Regions from separate parts of the Glutamicibacter sp. NPDC090743 genome, predicted to be linked through region 2. Evidence: predicted binding sites of a transcription regulator. Region 2 holds the regulator's gene; the other holds the start of a gene.
What was found. Region 2 encodes HspR, which represses chaperone genes until heat shock. Its sites were predicted from a motif close to AAGTTGAGTCNNNNNGACTCAACTT; they were not measured.

Region 1: a site for HspR is predicted at 1,599-1,623, ahead of ACIQTS_RS13735 (ATP-dependent Clp protease ATP-binding subunit). Genes of this name have one in related genera too.

Annotation. Positions count from the first base shown of each region.
Region 1 is NZ_JBIVXE010000006.1:145,883-153,196, reverse strand. It holds gene ACIQTS_RS13735 (ATP-dependent Clp protease ATP-binding subunit) at 1-1,581, opposite strand, end outside; gene ACIQTS_RS13730 (response regulator) at 1,711-2,385, opposite strand; gene ACIQTS_RS13725 (histidine kinase) at 2,699-3,883, shown strand; gene ACIQTS_RS13720 (hypothetical protein) at 4,511-5,716, opposite strand; gene ACIQTS_RS13715 (FAD-binding oxidoreductase) at 6,040-7,314, shown strand, end outside.
Region 2 is NZ_JBIVXE010000005.1:38,615-45,928, reverse strand. It holds gene ACIQTS_RS11155 (DEAD/DEAH box helicase) at 1-524, shown strand, start outside; gene ACIQTS_RS11150 (small multi-drug export protein) at 716-1,189, shown strand; gene ACIQTS_RS11145 (PLD nuclease N-terminal domain-containing protein) at 1,272-1,490, opposite strand; gene dnaK (molecular chaperone DnaK) at 1,740-3,593, shown strand; gene ACIQTS_RS11135 (nucleotide exchange factor GrpE) at 3,607-4,188, shown strand; gene ACIQTS_RS11130 (DnaJ C-terminal domain-containing protein) at 4,274-5,248, shown strand; gene ACIQTS_RS11125 (heat shock protein transcriptional repressor HspR) at 5,362-5,790, shown strand; gene ACIQTS_RS11120 (GNAT family protein) at 5,787-6,413, opposite strand; gene trmB (tRNA (guanosine(46)-N7)-methyltransferase TrmB) at 6,464-7,314, opposite strand, start outside.

The DNA of each region.
Region 1 (7,314 bases), on a different contig from region 2:
CGAAGCCAAGCGTGCCTTGTCATCTCCCGAGATGCGCGAGGTGGGGATGCCGGTGGATCGGGAGATCACTTCCGAAATCTGCTTCTCATCCACTACCCGGGTGACCCCTGCATCGCCGGCCTCCTCAGCAGCCTTGATGCGCGCGGTCATTTCCACGATGTGGTCACGCCATGCGCCAGCTTCTTCGAATCGTTCCTCGCCGATAGCGCGTGACTTCTCACGCTCGGCGTCTACCAATTCGGCACGCAGGGACTGCACATCCTCGGCATCTCCAGCAGCGATGGACCGCCGGGCACCGGCGATATCGATCAAGTCGATGGCCTTGTCAGGAAGCTGGCGGTCGTTCAAGTAGCGGGCAGAGAGCGTCACCGCGGCCTTGAGCGCTTCGGGGGTGTACTGCACCTGGTGGTGATCCTCGTAGGATTCGCGCAGGCCGTCCAAAATGGCCAGCGCCGTTTCCTCCGACGGCTCGGCAACAGTAACCTTGCCGAAGCGCCGAGCCAGCGCGCTGTCCTTCTCCACCTTGCGGAACTCATCGAGCGTAGTGGCGCCGATCATGTGCAGCTCGCCACGCGCCAAACGCGGCTTGAGGATATTTGCGGCGTCCATATTGCCGGACTCGCCAGAGCCTGCACCGACCAGCAGATGCATCTCATCGATGAATATCAGCACCTGCCCTTCGGCTGCGGCTACCTCGTCGAGCAGGCCGGTGAGCCGCTGCTCGAAATCTCCGCGGTAGCGGGTTCCGGCGAGCATGCCCGGAAGATCAATGGAGATCAAGGCCGCATTGCGCAGTTGGGCTGGTACCTGGTCATCGATGATGGCGCGGGCCAGTCCTTCGGCAATGGCGGTCTTGCCCACGCCTGCCTCGCCAATCAGCACAGGGTTGTTCTTGGTGCGACGGGCCAGGATTTCAATAACCTGATCCAGTTCCTCCTTGCGTCCGATCACCGGATCAATCTGGCCGTCGGAGGCCAGCAGGGTCAGATCGGTTCCGTAGCGTTCGAGCATGGACACGTCGGACTCGGAATCGGACTGGTTCTGGGCATCGTTTTGGCCACGCTGGGCCTGCTCCATGGCGGCTTGCTGCAAGGACTGGCCGGTGATGCCGTGCTGCGCCAGGAGCTGGCTGACCGGAGATTCCGGGTTGAAAACGAAGGCCAGGAAAAGATGATCAGGGTCGATGTAGGTCGAACCGTAGTTACGAGCAACCTGATAGGCGTCAAAGAGGCTGCGCTGAGCTGCCGACGATAGGTGGGATGGCTTCTCGCCCTTCTCCTGGGACTTGGGCATGCGCGCGATGGCATCTGCACTCAAAGCCTCGATGTCGATACCCATGGCGGTCAGGTGCTCGCCGACTGGTTCGGTGCGCAGCAGAGCCATCAGGAGGTGCAGGGAATCAATCTCGTCGTGGCCATGCTCCTGGGAAATCGCTGCCGCGGTGGCTACCGCTTCGTGGGTGCGGGCGGAAAGCAGGCGCGTGAGGTCGATGGGACGTGCTGCCTGAGCACGTGAAGACAGGAATCGAGAGAGGAATTCCTCAAACGAGCCATCTGACGGTGCGCCGAAAAATGCTGGCAAGTGAGCCTCCTAATAGAAACTTGAGCGGTCTATGCTCATGTTCAACGCATATGGCGCGCAGATATTCCCGAACCAGCCGGGCAAGGTGTCAAAGAGGTTGACTTCACACTAATAGCTGGAAAGCAGGCGCTAGTCTTTGGGGATTTCGATAAGGCCCATACGCGCGGCCGCAACCAGAGCCTGGACCCGATCGCGAACATTCAGCTTAACGAAAATCTTCGCCATATGGGTTTTAACCGTAGTTTCGGAAATAGTCAGAGTTCTTGAAATCTCGGTATTGTTTAGCCCGCGTGCGAGCAGTTTTAGAATCTCGAATTCCCGATTGGTAATTCCCAAGTCATAGGCCAGTTCTTGAATGTCTTGGGAATTATCCCGGTAAGCTTCGCGAACCGCAGAAACTAGATCAGAAGAAACCGACGGGGAAATGGCTGCAGTTCCTTGGTGAACGGCATGGATCGCATGAATAATTTCATCTGGTTCAGAGTCTTTTACCAAGTATCCGCTGGCCCCAGCGGTCAGTACCGGAACCAGGTAGTCGTCAGAAGAAAAGGCGGTAATGGCAAGCACGGAGGGGCTGTCTTCGGCAGATTTGATTGCTTTAGTAGCGCTAACCCCGTCCATTATCGGCATCTGCAAATCCATGAGCACAACGTCCACTTGATTGCCGCTGCAATACTCGACGGCGGCCTGTCCATTTTCAACAGAATTAACCGTTACAATTCCGTGGTCTGTTGCTAGGATTGTGCCCAACGCATGTCGAATTAGAGGTTCATCATCGACAATAAGGACCTTTATTTGTTCCATCTGATTCCTCTGATTCGATGCGGGTGGCCTCATGTTGGCCTGTTCACCTGAAAGTATATAAGTTGATCTGATGTGGAGTTTGTTATGAAGGGTTTGAAAATGCTGGCCGTAGCAGCATTAGTTCTGGCACCATTGACCGCCGTGGCAGCTCCTGCATCTGCCGCGAGCTCTCCAGCCTCCAGCAGTGGCAACGTTGCTACTCCTGCTGGCTTTGGCTCAGCCTTCTCGGAGTGGTTCTGCAAACGCTACGGCGTCGCCTGCCCATAACGCGGTTTATTTGACTTGATCATCTGAGCCGGGAATTATTCGGCATATGACTGGACGACTAAAGGACACCCTGACCAAGCTCTTCGCTGGTCGGGGTGTCATTGTTTGGACTGGTATTGCGGTTCTGATCGCGGTTTCCAGTAGTGAGTTCGTGACTCTGCTGGAAGACGGATTTAGTGGTTCGTCGGATATTTCGGTTCGAGGCGCGTTGCTCGGCGTAGGACTGTGCGCAATTCTTGCGCTTGGTCTTCGCTGGGTTGCCGTATCCGTCGGATTGTTTGTGGCAGTTGCCTATTTCTTCCTCACGGACGGCGCCTTGTTCTTCTGGACTGTCGTTTCATTCATGATTTTTTCGGCGCTGGCAGCTACGGCCAGTGCCATGAGCGTTAGGGCCTTATTCCTAACCTTGTCCGCAGCGTGGATGGTGCAGTTCGGCATCCAGTCCGGGCAAGACGCGGTTCTGCTTGTCGGGATTGCCCCGTTGACGGCGATGGCGTTCTTCTTAACGAGGAATATTTACTTGCTGCGCGAGAAGAACGAGCTCGCTCTTCGGCAAATGCATACGGTCAAAGAGCAGACTCGTCTTGCTGTCGACCGGGAGCGAAAGAACATTGCCCGGGATCTGCACGATATTGTCGCGCATGACATCACGGTCGTGGCCATGCAGTCGAAGGCCGCGAAGTTCGCAAACGATGGTCAGAAGGCCCTCGAAGCTCTGGATGTCATCGCCAAACTGAGTACTGAGACTTTGCACGATTTACGCCTGATGCTCAATGTCCTGAGGGCTGATGGGACCATGGCAGATCCCTCGTCCCAGGGCATTGATAAGCCGGCCGCTACTACTGTTTACGCGCTTCAGGGTGCAGAACTTTTCGTTCAGAGGCTAAAAGAGGCAAATTTCGAGGTGAGCTCCACCACTGACGAGAAAATTTCCGAATTACCCCGTTCTGCACAGACTGCGATTTATCGGGTCATGCAAGAAGGTACAACAAATGTGATAAAGCACGGTGCCTTGGGCGGGAAGTGCACCTTCGAACTCACGGTCCAAGGGGCAGAGGGCATCCTGGAAATTACTAATCAGATGGGGAATTTCGACAAGAAGGCGAGTGGGTTGCCCGAAGGCGGGACAGGCCTGATTGGCATGGGTGACAGGATGCGTGCATTTGGTGGAAAGTTTGCAACCAGTTCCGAAAACGGTGTTTGGGCACTGCGCGCAAGCATCCCGTTCTGACCCCTACCCTCCTACTAAAGTATGATTTCGGATTTTCGCAGGACGCGATAAGTTAGACATGTATCGGTGAAGACCGATCACCGGGAAGGTACTTGGTGGTGTTTTGCGAGTGGCATCACTAAGGATCCGAGGGTGATTAAAAGGTACGTTGCATTGCGTAAACGGACTGATCTTTCATCGGCGCTGTGCCCCCATCGCACGCCGTTGTCTGTCAGTAATGCAACGTACCTTTTATAACTTAAACCCAGCCCGTGTTTCTGCGTTCTGCCTCACACCTCAGGTCGGAATGGGCCTGCGTGGCGGGGTGTTGCGCCTATGGAGAGCATTTCCTGTCTGGGAAGCGAGAGCGCATGAGTACCCAGGCAGATACGGTTGTTTGGCAACAATAAGGCCTGGCCGTGGAGCCTAAGGGCGGCTTTGATAGCAAGACGGCAGATGCTGCGATCAACGCAGAAGCAACCGCAGATTCTTTGGCCGTGAAGGCCGGCGAACCAAGCGGGGCCCATGGTTCGATCGCCTGCCGTGGCACGACGCCGAGCTGGCCACGCGCATCGGCTAGTCGATGAATCAACGGCAAAGGGTGCGAGAACTCGAATTAGTTCTCGCACCCTTTGCCGTTGCTGGTGGTTAAGCCTCGGAAGCCTCTGCCTCTTGGGTGTCTTTCAAAACATGATCAGAAACCTTGGCCAGCGCTCGTTCCAGTGAAGAGCGCAAGACCACAGGAATCGTGATCTCGTCATTAATCTCGACAAGGCCTTCGCGTTCAAAGACGCGCAGCAGGGACTCGACCTGGGGGACAACCTCCTCAAGGCTGGCAATCAGGTGATGCTGCTCGGCGGGAAGGTCATCTTCGGTCGGAACTTGCAACGCGAACTCGGCACGTGGCGGTGTCGATGATGCGGCATTGCTCAACACGCCGGCCACCATCTCGGCGATCTGCGCCTTGCCCGGCTGCTCCAAGGTGTTGATCAGGATGTGCGAGTAGAGAACCTCTGCAATCAGCTCCTTGACCAAGCGGGCGCCTTGTCCGCTGGATGCCAGCAGCGCATCGCTGAGCGACTCGGTTGGGGTTGCGTTCGGTTCCTGGTAGCGCAGCATGGCCGTGCCGATCAGGGCGTCCCAGTATGCCGATAGGCGTGGAATGTCGGCTAGCGAAGAAACGGCAGTGCCGTCTTCCGGCTCCCACTGGGCATCCTCTGGAACGCCGGCGGATTCATCGACCTTGACGAACAGGCCCAGCGCGCTGGCCGCATCCTGCAGCGTATCGCCGGTGAGTACGCCAGCTGGGGTGGTCGGCTTGCCTTCGCCAACCCAGCTGATCAACTCGCGAGCCGCAAAAACGAAGGGCATCGCTTCGAGGCTGCCGTTGGCCTCATCATCTTCGAGATAGGGTGCCACGATGGGTGAATCGCCAGCCATGCGGGAGAGGAATTCGAAAGTCTGCTTGAAGTCATCCACGCTTCCGCCGAAATTAGCGGTCGTGCCCAGGAAAGTCAGGTAATGCTTGAGGATCGCAGCGCTGGCTTCCGAAACTTCCTTGCCCAGCGACGTCAAGTGGCCCAGCTGTTCACCCAGAATCGTCGGATCCAGGGTTTTGACGTCAACGCTCTGGCGCAACTGGGCATGCACGGTCAGCAGGGTAGTGAGCCCTTCGAGCGCTGCGCGGGTCTCGCTGGCTGCCTGGCCCTCTTCGTGGAAGTGGCGGAAGAGCGAGGACTTGAATGGCTGAAGAGCTTGGCGCACTTCGGATTCAAAAGGCACGCTGCTGGCGCCGGAACGGCGGGCTGGATGACCCTGGGCAGGCTTCTTCTTGGCTGGTTTACGTGAGGCCATGAGTGTGGTGCAGTTCCTTAGAAATGGCTGATCGGCGGGATTGGTAATTCGCTTCTCTCCAGTCTACGCAGGACGCGCTGGAGGCGAAGTTCCCGATGGGCGATAGTGATGCAGCCTCTGGGGAAAGTGCCCGTACGGGAGGAAGTACTTGTTGAAAGTTCGGAATAGGCAATCATTTACCGCAAGAAACACGAACCTCCTGCCGGTGTGGTGGCGCTCACCGTCGAATCGTCAGGACGCGTTGATTTTCCCTGGGGATCGCGCGACAGTGAAGACATGCGGGCTCGTGTGGAGAGGCCGTCGAAATGCTAGGAGAGTGGATCATGGCTGGAGTAGGCGTGCCAGATCATGTCGTTGTTGTAGGCGCTGGCTTTGTTGGCCTGTCGACCGCTTGGTACCTGCAGGAAGCTGGCATTAAGGTTACCGTCGTGGATCGCGGCGGCGTCGCGTCCGGTTCCTCTTGGGGTAACGCCGGCTGGTTGACCCCGGCCCTGACCCTGCCCATCGCGGAGCCTGCAATTTTCAAGAACGGCCTGAAGATGATGCTCGACCCGGCATCCCCGCTGTACATTCCGCTGAAGGCCGATGCCAAGTTGCTCCGCTTCCTGATCGGTTTTGCCTGGCACTCGACCCCGAAGAAGTGGGAAGAAGCCATGCGGGTCTACTCGGAAATCGGCGCAACCGGTTTGGATGCCTTCGACGAAATCGCGCAGGCGACTTCGGCAGGGCCGGGCGTGCAGGAGCCGACCAAGCCGGCAAATCCATTCTTGACCGGATTCACCTCGCTCAGCGACCGCGATGCGCTGCTGCATGAATTCGAGATGATCGAGAAGACCGGCGGCGAAGTTGATTACGAATTGCTCACCGGCGACGAGTTGCGCGGCATCGAGCCGACCCTGTCCAATAAGGTCGCTGCGGGCGTAGCCATCAAGAACCAGCGCTACATCAACCCGCCGAAGTTCATGGATTCACTGGCCGAATCCGTCATCGCCCGCGGCGGCGACATCATCGGAGCCTTCAACGTCACCGATGTGCGCGACAATGGCGGCTCGGTCACCGTCATCGGTTCCGAAGGCCGTTCAATCACCGCGGATCACGTGGTGCTGGCTACCGGTGCTTGGATGACCGACATGGCCAGCAAGTTCGGTGTGAACGTTGTGGTTCAGGCAGGCCGCGGCTACTCGTTCACCGTGGAGCCGGAGCACATGCCAACGCACCCGATCTACTTCCCGACCCAGCGCGTTGCCTGCACCCCGCTGGGCGATCGCTTCCGCATCGCCGGCACCATGGAATTCCGCGACGCCAACCACAAGCTGGAGCCGAAGCGCATTGAGGCCATCGTTGCCGCTGCGACCCCGGTCTACCAGGGGATTAACTGGGAGAACCGCAAAGAAGAATGGGTGGGTGGACGCCCATGCACCGCGGACGGCATGCCACTCATTGGCCAGACCGGATCCTCGCGCGTGTCGGTTGGCGGCGGCCACGGCATGTGGGGCGTTGCGCTGGGACCGCTGACTGGCAAGATCCTGGCTGCCCAGATTGCTGGCCAGCAGGTTCCAGGCATCGCCCGGCACTTCAACCCCTTGCGCAAGGGGTTC
Region 2 (7,314 bases):
CGGATGGAACTGTAGTGACCATCTGCACCCCTGATCAGCAGGGCGACGTTTCGACTTTGCTGAAGCAGGCCGGACTGAAGGTGCCTTTCGAAAAGGTCAACCTGAATTCTCCGGTTGTGGCCAAGGTCGTCGGCGAAGTTGCCGAGCCGGTTGCCTACGTTGCTCCGGCTCAGCAGAAGCGCAATCCTGCCAAGAGCAAGCCTGCCGGTGAAGGTGCCGGCCGCGGTGGCCGCGGCCAGCGCCCGGCGCGTGGCGCCAGGCCAGCTGCCGAAGCCCAGGGCCGTGGCGGCGAACGCCGCCGTACGGAACGTGACGGCGCTAGCCAGGGCGAGCGTCCAGCGCGCAGCGCCCGCGGTGCGAACTCTGACCGTCCAGCCCGCGGCGCACGAGGTGCCAACGCTGAACGCCCGTCGAGCCCTTCGCGCTCACCGCGAACCGACGGCCGGAATGCCGCTGGCGGTGCAACCGGTGGCCGTTCGCGTGGCCCGCGTCGCGCATCGAGCCCAGCTGGTCGTGGCAACTAGGCGCTGGCACTAATCCTTGCGGAGTACTCCCTCACATCCATCCCAATGGATGCGGGGGAGTTTTGCGTTATACCCGGGAAATTGCGCGTCAAAAGTTTAGCTCCGCTGATTGATCCCTCCTCGACTAGGCGATACATAGGATTGAAGCAACGAGTCGCCGATTAACCTTCACCGCTTCAGGAGCACCAGCCATGATTGAATCCCTGCAGAACTTCGCCGCGTCCTTCCCAGAACCGCTACAGTTCTTGGCTGTTGCTTTGCTAGCTGCCATTCCGCTGATCGAGTCCTACTTTGGTTCGGCCATTGGCGTGGTTATCGGTGTTCCGGTGGTTGCTGCCATCGCCACCGCCGTGATCGGCAACGTGATTTCCATGCTGTTGTTCGTCAACAGCGCCCACGCCGTGCGCAACAAGGTTCGCAAGGGCAAGGACTCGGAGAAGAAGGAACGCAAGTTCGAGAAGCTGCGCCGAGCTTTCGATAAATACGGCATTGCCGGGGTGAGCCTTCTGGGGCAGACCATCCTGCCTTCGCAGGTGACCTCGGCTGCCTTGGTCTCCTTCGGCGCCAATAAGCAGAAGGTGATCATCTGGCAGATCATCTCGATTATCTTGTGGGGCACCGCGTTTGGCGTTCTGGCTGCCCGGGGAATTAGCCTGATGGGCTAACCGGAAATCGCTGAAAGCGAACAAGCCGTCCTCGAACCAACGAGGACGGCTTGCTTTCCAGTGGCTATGGAATGCCAAGGGATTACTTGCGGCGTCCAAAAGCAAAATAGGCGATGGGGCCAAGGAAATTGATCATGCTGGCCGCTGCCCATGCCGGCTTTGGACCCTTGACTTGTTCGGCAGGGCGCTTGTACAAATCCCGCAGTGCCGCAACCATCAAGGTCAGCTCGGCAATTGCCGCAGAGGCGACCGCGATCTTTCCGCCCGGTGGCAGATCCTGGAACTTGCGCTTCGTTTCCATGAGGTGGCTCCTAGCTGCCGCTTTTCCCGCCCGCTGGAAGCGTTGAAAGCGGATGAATGAAAAATTTTTTCAGGATGGGAATTATTCTCTCACCACGGCAGTTGAAATGAGCAGAACGCAAAGTTGAGTCACCTTCGCTCAAGTTGATTTGACAGTCGAAAGCGGCTGAGTAAACTTGAGTGCAGAACGCTCAATGAGGATAAATGTCCTCAGCGTTAGTACTTTCAACCAAGGCAAAGGAGAGCCATTATGTCGCGTGCCGTAGGTATCGACCTAGGAACCACCAACTCCGTAGTTTCCGTGCTCGAAGGTGGTGAGCCAACCGTTATCGCAAACGCGGAAGGCAACCGCACTACCCCGTCGATCGTTGCTTTCTCGAAGAGCGGCGAAGTCCTGGTTGGCGATATCGCCAAGCGCCAGGCCGTCAACAACATCGACCGCACCATCGCATCGGTCAAGCGTCACATGGGTACCGACTGGACCATTGACGTTGACGAGAAGAAGTACACTGCTCAGGAAATCTCGGCTCGTACCCTGATGAAGCTGAAGAACGACGCTGAGTCGTACCTGGGCGAGAAGGTCACCGACGCGGTGATCACCGTTCCTGCATACTTCAACGACGCAGAGCGCCAGGCCACCAAGGAAGCTGGCGAGATCGCCGGCCTGAACGTCCTGCGCATCGTCAACGAGCCAACCGCAGCTGCGCTGGCTTACGGCCTGGAAAAGGGCCAGGAAGACGAGCTCATCCTGGTCTTCGACCTCGGTGGCGGCACCTTCGACGTTTCCCTGCTGGAAGTCGGCAAGGACGACGACGGCTTCTCGACCATCCAGGTCCGCTCCACCGCAGGCGACAACCGCCTGGGCGGCGACGACTGGGATCAGCGCATCGTGGATTGGCTGCTGGCCCAGGCCAAGGCCAAGGGCGCGGACCTGTCCAAGGACAAGATTGCGCTGCAGCGCCTGAAGGAATCTGCTGAGCAGGCCAAGAAGGAACTGTCCTCGGCTACCAGCACCAACATCTCGCTGCAGTACCTCTCGGTGACCCCGGAAGGCCCAGTGCACCTGGACGAGCACCTCTCGCGTGCCAAGTTCCAGGACCTGACCAAGGACCTGCTGGAGCGCACCCGCAAGCCATTCAACGACGTCATCGCCGAGGCAGGCGTCAAGGTTTCGGACATCGCCCACGTGATCCTGGTTGGCGGTTCTACCCGCATGCCAGCCGTTGCTGAACTGGTCAAGGACCTGGCCGGCAAGGAAGCGAACAAGGGCGTGAACCCAGATGAGGTTGTCGCCGTGGGCGCAGCGCTGCAGGCAGGCGTGCTGAAGGGCGAGCGCAAGGACGTTCTGCTCATCGACGTCACCCCACTGTCCCTGGGTATTGAGACCAAGGGCGGCGTGATGACCAAGCTGATCGAGCGCAACACCGCGATCCCGACCAAGCGTTCGGAGACCTTCACCACCGCCGAGGACAACCAGCCTTCGGTATCCATCCAGGTCTTCCAGGGCGAGCGCGAGTTCACCCGCGACAACAAGGCGCTGGGCACCTTCGAGCTGACCGGTATCGCACCGGCTCCTCGTGGCATTCCGCAGGTTGAGGTCACCTTCGACATCGACGCCAACGGCATCGTGCACGTATCCGCCAAGGACAAGGGCACCGGCACCGAGCAGTCGATGACCATCACCGGTGGTTCCTCGCTGTCCAAGGAAGACATCGAGCGCATGGTCCAGGAAGCTGAAGCACACGCCGAAGAGGACAAGGCACGCCGCGAGGCCGCTGAGACCCGTAACGCCGCTGAGCAGGCTGCCTACTCCGTAGACAAGCTGATCAAGGACAACGAAGACAAGCTGCCTGAAGAGGTCAAGACCGAGGTCCAGGCTGACGTCGACGCCCTGAAGGCTGCCCTGGAGAAGCAGGACAACGACGACGAGGTCAAGGCCGCGTTCGAGAAGCTGCAGGCATCGCAGACCAAGCTGGGCGAGGCAATCTACGCCAACGCGCAGGCCGAGGGCGCCCAGGCTCCTGAGGGCGAGCAGGCACCGAACGCTGATGAAGACATCGTCGACGCCGAGGTCATCGACGAAGACGAAGCCGACAAGAAGTAAGGAGTTTAGGAATATGTCCGAGGCAAAGGACCAGAACGAGAACTCCGGCCAGGAGCCGGAGAACCAGCCAGAGGCCGCCAACGAGCAGCCAACCGCTGACGCCCTGGGTCAGGCCGAGGCGATCCTGAACGAAGCTGCTGCTGGCGCTGAAGCCGATTCGGCGCAGCCGGAAGAGGCCGGTGCGGTGGAAACCGAACTGCGCAACGACCTGCTGCGCCTGCAGGCCGAATACGTCAACTACCGCAAGCGCGTGGAACGCGACCGGGCCGTAGCGCGTGAAAACGCCGTGCAGTCCGTGCTCAACACCCTGCTTCCGGTGCTTGACGACATCGATGCGGCACGAGCCCACGGCGACCTCGCCGACGGCCCGTTCGCATCGATCGCCAACAAGCTGGATGGAATTCTGGCTCAGCATGGCCTGGAGCGCATCAACGAGGCCGGCGTGGAGTTCGACCCGAACATCCACGAAGCCCTGCTTCGCCAGGCTGTTGACGAGATTCCAGCCGACCACGTGGGACAGGTGCTGCGCACCGGTTACCGCAAGGGAACCATCATCCTGCGTGCAGCTCAGGTGCTGGTAGCAACCGGCGAATAGCCACGAATAGCACAATCGATACTGCCCACTGCCGAGTCTTCGACAGTGGGCAGTGTCGAATTGGCACTGAAAGGATGGGGCCCTGATGGCAAGTCAGGACTGGATCGAAAAAGACTTTTACGCCATTCTGGGCGTCTCCAAGGACGCCAGCGAGGCGGACATCAAGAAGGCGTACCGCAAGCTTGCGCGCAAGTACCACCCGGATACCAACCAGGGTGATGCGGCCGCTGAAAAGAAATTCAAGGACATCTCCGAAGCCAACTCGGTGCTTTCGGACAAGGAAGAGCGCGAGCAGTACGACGCGATCCGCGCCATGGGCGGCGGAGCGCGATTCTCTGCTGGTGGCGGACCGGGCGGCCCCGGCGGGCAAGCCGGCTTCGAGGACATCTTCTCCAACCTCTTCGGAGGCGGCGGAGCGGGCCCACGTGGCCGCGGCGGGCAGCCGGACTTCTCCGACCTCTTCGGTGGTGGCGGCGGTTTCGGTGGCGGCGGCTTCGGCCAGAGCGCACCACCGCGCAAGGGTGCTGACCGCACGGCGAGCACCACGATTTCCTTCTCCGGATCTATTAAGGGCACCACCATTGGCCTGCGCGAGCAGAATGGCGAGGTCATTGACGTGCGCATACCGGCGGGCATCAAGGATGGCCAGTCGGTGCGCGTGCGCGGCAAGGGCCAGCCTGGTGCTGCCGGCAACGGCGACCTGCTGGTCAAGGTCAAGGTCAGCGAGCACCCGTTCTTCAAGCGCGAAGAGAACAACATCCGCATCCACGTGCCGGTGACCTTCGCTGAAGCGGTGCTTGGAGCAAAGATCCACGTACCGACCCTGGACGGGGATTCCGTTGCGGTGAAGGTTCCCGCTGGATCCAACTCCGGGCGCACCTTGCGTCTGAAGGGCCGCGGCGTGAAGACCTCCAAGGCCACCGGCGATCTGCTGATCGTCCTGGATGTCGCGATTCCGCAGAACCTCTCGGATGCTGCAAAGAAGGCCGTGGAGGACTTCGCATCAGCCACCGAGGGCGAGGATCCACGAGTGGATTTGGCTGCCAAAGCCAAGCTCTGAACCCAATAGGCTGTCTTCCCTGCCCCGTCATCGAATTGGCTGGGCAGGGAAGATAGACTCGAAGGCAATAGGGACCGAATCCAAGGTCCTTGCAGAAAGGTGGTAGAAGCAACGTGAACGGGGAGTACCTGCGACCTGTCTTCGTCATTTCCGTCGCCGCGCAACTTGCAGACATGCATCCGCAGACGCTGCGCCAATATGACCGCATTGGTTTGGTTTCGCCCAGCCGCCAGAGCGGAAAGCAACGCCGCTACTCGCAGCGCGACGTATCACTGTTGCGCCAGGTGCAGGCCTTGAGCAAGGAAGGCGTCTCGCTCGAGGGCATCAAGCGCATCCTGGACCTGCAAGATCAAGTCGCCTATCTGCAAACCGAAGTCAATGGGCTTCGCCAAGAACTTTCCGCCGTACGCCAGGGCCAATCTCGCATCTTCGCTGCGGGCACCGCTGGAGGCGACATCGTTTCGTTGGCTAGGGGCATGCGCCCTGAACGCCGTGAACCGACCGTGACGCTGTTTACCGCGCGCCGCGCTATCGGACGCTAGATCCGTCCGTGCCGGGCCAAGCGCGCTTCCAATTGGGTGCGCACGGCAGGCCATTCGTGCGGGAGTATTGAGAACACCACCGTATCGCGCAGGGTGCCGCTCTTTGGATCATATTTGTGATTGCGCAGCACGCCATCCTGCTTGGCGCCGAGCCGTGCAATCGCGGCGCGTGAAGCGGCATTGTGCCAGTGCGTGCAGAAAGCCACTGAATAGCAATCCAGTTCCTCGAAAGCCCGGCGCAGCAGCATGAACTTGGCAGCTGGATTGATCCCGGTGCCTTGGGCTGGCATGGCCAGGAACGTTGAGCCGATTTCCACGCGGTGATTTGCCGCGTCGATATTCAAGTAAGTCGTGGCCCCCACCGCTTTGCCGGTGGACAGGTCGATGATCGCAAAGGGAGCCATCTCGCCAGTTTCCTGCAATGCCAAGCGGCGCTGGATATCCAAGCGCATGGATTCGGCCGATGGAGTGGTGGCAAACCACGCTTCATCCAACTGGCCGTTGGCTGCGAGCTGGATCAGATCCGGGGCGTGGTCCATTGACAATTGTTCTAGCCGCACCCCGGCATAGTCCATTCTCGGAGCTTGGGCGTAGTGCAGACTTTGCGCAGAAGAAGAGGCCATGGAATCCATCCTATGGATTCCATGGCCTCTTCAATGCTTTATTTCGGCGACTAGCCGATGCGGGTGTATGCCAGATCGAAGACCAGACGACCAGCCTTGAGCGCCTTGCCTTCGAAGCTGGTCAGGATCCGGCGCTCGAAACGCGGGGCCCAGCCACCCTGGGCATCGGTGAATTCTGGCTCGGGGTCGAAGCCTTCCATGCCCTCGCGGCGCACCTTGGTCAGGTTGCTCTCAGTGCCGGACAGATTGCCATGATGCTGGTTCTCGAAGTCCGGATGGGCTTCGAGGACTTCGCGCATTTGCTCGGCGTAGTTGGACCAGTCGGTGGCCAAGCGCAGGGTGCCTCCCGGCTTGAGCACGCGGGAGACCTTGTCCAGGAACGAGGCCTTGATCAGGCGACGCTTATGGTGGCGCGGCTTGTGCCATGGATCTGAGAAGAAGATCCAGATCTCATCGGCGCTGTTCTCGTCCAGCATGACATCCAGAACCTCTGGTGCATTGGCCTGCACTGCGCGGACGTTGGCGATGCCGAAAGACTCGACCTTCAGCATCAGCTGGGCCAGGCCCGGACGGTAGACCTCAACGGCGAGGTAGTTGCGCTCGGGATCATCCTTGGCGGCGTTGGCGATGCATTCGCCCAGGCCGGTGCCGATCTCCACGATCAGCGGTGCGGTGCGTCCGAAAGCCTCGGCAGGATCGAGCTGGAAGTCATCGGCAACCGAAGTGTCGGCGATCTTGCGGGGCGGCTCAATGACGTACTGATCGGCATTGCGCTCCCAGGCGCTGGCACGGCGGCCCTGCAGGCGGTTGCCGCGGCGCACGAAGGATACCGGCTCGGCACGGAAAAGGTCTGGGTTCCTAGGGGCAGTGCCGTGGGCTGGGCGCTGCTGCTCGCTCGATT